2 regions of the Paenibacillus sp. VT-400 genome follow, and region 2 is predicted to be linked to the other one. Evidence: a T-box and tRNA genes for the amino acid it is inferred to sense, from the RefSeq annotation. Region 2 holds a T-box; the other holds one or more tRNA genes.

Region 1 (3,429 bases), on a different contig from region 2:
TACCTGATCGCTGAGCACAATGGTTAATTCCTCGCCTTGAAGGGCTTTGTACATCAATCGATTCATCACATCATAAGGCAGATTAGGAACCATACCCATGACAGCCTGATATTGCACTTGTAAGACATCATGCACATAGGCGGCGGTCTCTTCTTGTGATAGTTGGTATTCCGGGTTTAAGACAAAACCAGGCTGATATAGGGCCATCTGCATTTCTGAACGTATTTCTTTACCAAGCACATCTTCAATGGTTTGAAGCAGCCCCTCTACCGTTGCATTTTGGTACACGTAGCGTTTGAAATATGTCCTCATCAACTCGTCAAATTTCTCTTCACCGACGGAACGGTAAAGCTGATAGATCGCTTGTCGCCCCTTCTGATAATATACCAAACTTGCCAAATCCCCAGCTTCATCGTTTGTTGACGCAATCGCCATATCTACGGGCGCAGTATCAAACTGTATGGATCTGAATCCATTTAGCTTGTCTCCCTGTTTCTCGGCAAAATACACCATGGAGAAATCAGCAAAGCCTTCATCCAGGAAGGATTCTGTCTCCGAATTATTACCGATCAATGCATGGAACCACTGATGCGCTATTTCATGAACAAATGTTGTGTCTTCTTCTGGAACAGCACCATTTTGAATCTGTCCCATCTGGATGAGCCTCGCATACTCCACGGCAACGCCTTGTACATACGTCTCGACAATTCGGAACTCTGGATAGGGATACTTGCCATATTTCTCACTATAGAAATCGATGACCTTGAATGCCTGATTAATGTAGCGGTCAACTATCTTTTTCTTGGATGGATCATCGTTGTAATAATAGTATTCCACCGTCAGACCGTTACGAGTAGCGCGTTCCACTTGAAGATTAGGACTTGCAAAGAAAACAAACTCCCTTGTATTCTCGGCCACAGCAGAAACAACTTTACGACCATGTTCTGTACTGTTTTGAATGGTGATCGTACCCGGCATAGCTACCTGATACTCATCGGGAACATTGAATTGAACTTCAAAGTCCGATGAGGTGTAATAATCGCTCTCAAATGTTCGACTATACGGTGCCTTGTTCCATTGATGCTTAACCTCGTCGTATACAGACATCACCGGGAACCAGTGTGCACCATTGATCATGTCCTTGTAGTAGGAAACTCGCTGGGAGCCATAGGGTATATTCAACTGAAACTCCAGTTGGAATGATACCGATTCACCTGGTTGTACGGGCTTCTTCAACTGCACGGTCAACGCTTGGTTTTCCTTATGGTAATCCAGCGATTGGCTATCTGCTGTTACAGCCTGAATATCGATGCCACCCAGAAAGTCCTCCGCTGTCTTCTCCGGGTGATCTTCACTAATCTTTTCATTATGCTGTTGGTACATGCTCGCCTGTGTAGACTTGGAGAGGTTTGCATCAGCATATGTATGAAGGACCAACTGCTGGAGGGTATCCTTGCTTGTGTTGTGATACGTTACCTTCTCGCTCCCCTGGATTGTCATGTCCTTCTCATTCAGCCGAGCCTGGATCTGGTATTGAATCGGGGTCTGCTCTAGAGAGTCTTTCTGTGTGTTATGTATCTTCGTAGATACAGTCGCTGGGTCTGCTCCCGCGGCAACAACCCCCATGTCGGCAAGTGGGCTTGTTGCCAGTATTAAAGCCAGTGTACCCGCGATCCCTACTCTGGCTAACTTTGATGTAAATGGGTTTGAATAATTCATAAGTTCTCTCCTTCTCCTGTTCTATGTTGACCTCAGAACCAAGTATAGAAGACGAAGCTTACGCTGAATTTATGTTTTATTTAAGTTTTGTTTAAAAAGAGGAGAGAAAATGAAGCTATCGCAAATTGCATTATGTTTGTATGTAAAAAAAAGAAAAGAAACCTTACATTGTAAGGCTTCTCATGTATGATCTGTAGTGGGCTCGAACCACTGACCCCTACCCTGTCAAGATAGTGCTCTCCCAGCTGAGCTAACAGATCATGATATATAAATGTTTCCCAATCAAGTAACAGTATCATATCAAGTAACCGTGTTCATTGTCAATAATTTATTTGGTTATAATTCACCTGAAATGGAGCACAATAAAGGAAAGATTACCATTTCAGCAACGAGGTGAATTCCCCATGAGAAACATAACAAAACGGTCAAAATCCAATAAATATACATTTACCAAATGCTTCTTTCTCTTTGCTGGGCTTGTGATTCTCAGTACAAACGTTACGGGTTGCGGCTTGGAGAAGGATGAACATACGGTACAATTCCAACAATTACAACAGCCCAATGAAAATGGTGAGTCTCTGCCCGTCTGGCTGGACGTATACTCCAAATCTGTAATTCAAGATGTATATTCTCCGCGAGGAAGCAGTGAAGTCTTGCCGTGAAGGTTAACAGGTGAATTACTCATCTTCATCCCACTTGCGTGAGTATGCTTTCTTCGTAACGTAATACAACAGAGTAATCATTCCCGCCGACATTAGCAATGTAATTACCATGATGCCTGTCATGCCCATCACTACCCCCTCCTCTCCCAATATGTTCCAGACTTCACTATACAGGAAAAACATTTTTTTGTATAATTCAGTCTGATATGTCGCGCAAGAGCAGAAAGAAGGAATGGAATTGGCAGCTGAGATTAGTTATGTATCAACAGAAGAACAACTGGAGCAAGCCCTGGGGATTCGCCATCACGTTTTTGTGATTGAGCAACAGGTGCCTGCCGAGATTGAGATTGATCAATATGATGTCATCAGCCCGGATGTGCATCATGTATTGTTAAGTACGGATGGCCAAGCTGTAGCCACAGGACGTCTGATCTATTACAGCAAGGATACGGCCAAAATGCAGCGGATCGCAGTGCTTGAATCTCATCGTTCATTTGGTTATGGACGTGTGCTTCTGCTCGCGATGGAGGAGCTGGCACGTGAACTCGGCTTATCCTATTCTGTACTGGATGCGCAGTGTCAGGCACAGAAATTCTATGAAAAACTGGGTTATGAAGTGATTTCGGAAGAACCTTTTTATGATGCAGATATTCTGCATGTTCGTATGAGAAAGAGCTTGTAAAACCTCAGCGTTGGCAGGTCTTATCAGCATATGGTGCATACTTCCGATGAATTCGGATAGGCTAATCAGGTAAGCAGATTCCTATCTCGTCATATAAGGAGAGTGTGACATCATGGATCAAACGACACGCGAGAGTTTTACAGCAGTACAGAAAAATGGTGACGGTGACCTGACAGCTTTTCAGACTTCAGCAGGACGCGTACTGGATTATCAGCAGGCACTTGCAGAAGTAAAAGCTGGTGCTATTGCCGGTGTGAATGTATTTAAAGGCAAGGATGGCGAAATGTACATTCGCGGAGATGCCGACGGTGACCCAACCAACAACCTGGACCAACTTCCCCATTTCTAAAATAGATGCACATGTCG
Region 2 (3,429 bases):
CACCTGTTTCTTCATCATACCAAGCAGGTATACGATGTCCCCACCACAGTTGACGGGAAATACACCAGTCACGAACGTTCTCGATCCAGTTCAGATAGGTTTTCTCAAAACGATCTGGAACAAAATTAACCCCTTCGCCGCTCTGTTGTTTTTTAATCGCTCTCTCTGCAAGTGGCTTCATCTCAACGAACCACTGTGTAGACAGATATGGCTCAACAACAGCTCCGGTACGTTCACTGTGTCCAACCTGATGCGTGTGATCCTCAATGTTGATCAATACGCCCTGCTCTTTCAAGTCAGCAACAATCTGCTTGCGGCAGTCACTGCGATCCAGTCCCTGATACTTGCCTGCCTCAGCATTCATTGTGCCGCTCTCATCCATTACCGTAATCTGAGGAAGATCATGACGAAGACCTACTTCAAAGTCATTTGGATCATGCGCAGGCGTGATTTTAACTGCACCACTTCCAAACTCTTTATCCACATAATCATCAGCGATAATTGGAATTTCGCGTCCAATGATAGGCAGTACAAGTACTTTACCAATCATATCTGCATAACGCTCATCCTTCGGATGAACAGCAACCGCTGTATCACCCAGCATCGTTTCAGGACGCGTTGTTGCCACTGTAACGTAGCCACTTCCGTCTTTGAGCGGGTAACGCAGATGGTACAAGTGACCCTGAACCTCTTTATATTCAACCTCAATGTCGGACAGAGCTGTCCGGTTCACCGGGTCCCAGTTAATGATGCGTTTGCCTCGGTAAATAAGGCCTTTTTCATACAGTTGAACAAATACTTTGCGAACCGCTTGGGACAGACCTTCATCCAGCGTAAAACGTTCACGTGAGTAATCAAGCGACAATCCCATTTTGCCCCATTGCTGACGAATGGTAGTGGCATATTGATCTTTCCAGTCCCATACTTTCTCCAGAAACTTCTCACGTCCCAGATCATAACGAGTCAGACCTTCTTCACGCAGCTTCTGCTCCACTTTGGTTTGAGTAGCAATACCTGCATGGTCGGAACCCGGAAGCCACAGCGCATCATAGCCTTGCATCCGTTTGGTGCGGATCAGAATATCCTGCAGTGTAAAATCGAGCGCATGCCCAATGTGCAGCATCCCGGTCACATTTGGGGGTGGAATTACAATTGTATACGGCTCGGCATCTTTACGTTGACCGGCTTTGAAATATCCACGCTCCATCCAGGTGGAGTACCATTTATCCTCTGCCGCCTTAGGATCGTAAGTGGTCGGCATTTCTGTTGCAGCTGATTTTTTTTCCTCAGACATGTGTCATTCCTCCGTTACTTCATCATCTTCGCCAAAAAAAACAAAAAAACCTTTCATCCATCAAAGGACGAAAGGTTAGCTTTCGCGGTACCACCTTTGTTTCACGCCTACAACAAGATAGACTTCACCCTTTGTACATGACGTGACACTTCAAGCAGATAACGGCTGCTACCGGCCCATCCTACCTCAGTAATAAATGACGATAAATCTCATTCATCCCTTGTATTCAAACAGGCAACTCCCGGGCGACTTCGATCAGTTGGTTCCTGCGGAATCTCACAGCGTTGCAATTCCACTCTCTGAAAGGTCATACTGTCTACTACTCCCGTTCCACGTTGTTCTTCAAAAAACCTACACACATCATACCTTGCTCGTGCGCGATAGTCAACCTGACAACAGCGGATAAAGAGCGCTGGAATGCAGGTTTAGGGCGAATCATGCAAAAAACCGCAATCCTCAAGGGGATCACGGGTCGTAACGAAGGCTTTAACTACGGATTAAGGGATGTACAATATCTGACCTTCTTCCACAACCTGCTCAGATAATCGGTTATACAACTGAAGTTCCCTCGTGCTCAATTGATATCGATCTGCAATGGCATCCAGTGTGTCTTCTCGCTGAACGATGCACAGTTTCACCTTGCGGAATGGGGTCTGGTCCACGATCGTTCCAAGGAACAGGTTCTTCCATTCCACATCATCCGCTGGATACGTTTCTTCCTGTACCACACCCGCAGGAACCTCATCGCCTCGCTCCACTTCAGCATCGCGTGCCGCTCTGCCGGAGGATAACAAGGAAGAGATACCTACGCCCTCTTCTTGCCGTGGTGCGGATTCTTTTTTGCTGCCAAAAGCAACCTTCAGCTCCGGCTTGTCTTCCGTCTCAGCCACAGGTTCAGGAACAAATGCTTCGTTCTGTACAAACTCGTCTACCCCAGTCGCTTCAAAAGACGGCCGATCTTCCTCAGCGTTGCCTGGTTCGGACGAAGCAAATACACCTTGCCAGTTCTCCGCCTGTGATTCAACCGGGACATCGGCAACTGCCTGATTCTCCTGCTGAGGTACAGATCTCGCTGATTCGAAGTGCCATACCTCTGGTGCGTCCGGTACATCCGGTGCTGCCAACTCATTAGATGATTGAGCAGTAGGCTCTGTGACTGCTTGATCTGCACTTCTCGGGTTGGCAGGCAATGCATCCACGGAAGACTCGGACCAACCCGAAGACTCATCTTCCAGAGGCAGCAGTGGTTCCGACTCAGGGTAAGAAGCTAACCGATCTGCGGTCTCAGCCATAAATGACGAGATCGGAGAAGGTTCGCTGTATTGCTCATGAGATGCCAATTCATCCCCATTCGCTGTCAGAGATACGGGATCTTCGTTTGCATCAGGTTGTCTGTTTTCGTTAGCGTACTCCGCGCTTTGCTCCTCAGATTGAATTGGCTCGGCCGATGACGAATCCGCATATTCTTGTTGCCATTCTTCGCTATTCCTTAATGTCTCTTCTCTTGTAGACAGGTCAGCGAATTCCGGAGCACCATAGGCAAGTTCTGCTGCATTCGCAAGTCTCTCTTCCTCACTCCGCTGGAGCAGGTACTCTTGTGCAAATGTGTTGGGATCGCTGCCTGCCTGTGCTGCTTCATCGGAACGGTTGGATTGCTGAGCATCAGGTGAATGAACAACTGTAAACTCATCTGCTGACCATACTTGTGGCTCTTCAACAGGAAAACCTTCGATACCTCGCAGCGACAATACACCTGTAATGTTCAGACTGCGATTGGATAACAGATCCACGTCAAAATTTTCGATCTCGATGGAAATATCCTCAATCGATCTGACCCGGTTCAGCGGCACTGTGATCTCCACGGGAATGAAATGTTTGAGCTCCTCTGAAGCCTCATTTTCTCCTCTGTACGCACCTGTAAGTAAAAGATGTCCTCTTAACGTGGCATGATCATCCTGCCCTATGACTTGAATGCGCGGGTATAGTTCAATTTCCTCCAATTCCTCAATTGCAGGGACTCCCTCAGACAAATGAACGCGCTCATAAATATCGAACCGCAAACCATAAGGTTGATTCAACAAAGGTGGCGTCCTCCTTTCGGCATATGTTCACCATGATCCTTCTCATGGGACTGA

What was found. The T-box of region 2 lies ahead of EL84_RS07030 (valine--tRNA ligase). A T-box ahead of a tRNA ligase gene usually reads a tRNA of that ligase, here a tRNA-Val.
Region 1: it encodes a tRNA-Val, which carries the amino acid that the T-box ahead of EL84_RS07030 (valine--tRNA ligase) is inferred to sense. The anticodon was not compared.

Annotation. Positions count from the first base shown of each region.
Region 1 covers NZ_LELF01000067.1:3,694,353-3,697,781, forward strand. The annotation lists gene EL84_RS26905 (M1 family metallopeptidase) at 1-1,719, opposite strand, end outside; tRNA gene EL84_RS26910 (tRNA-Val) at 1,907-1,979, opposite strand; gene EL84_RS26915 (hypothetical protein) at 2,124-2,381, shown strand; gene EL84_RS26920 (GNAT family N-acetyltransferase) at 2,620-3,063, shown strand; gene EL84_RS26925 (DUF3892 domain-containing protein) at 3,176-3,412, shown strand.
Region 2 covers NZ_LELF01000059.1:27,717-31,145, forward strand. The annotation lists gene EL84_RS07030 (valine--tRNA ligase) at 1-1,294, opposite strand, end outside; T-box leader at 1,355-1,636, opposite strand; gene EL84_RS07035 (LysM peptidoglycan-binding domain-containing protein) at 1,792-3,375, opposite strand.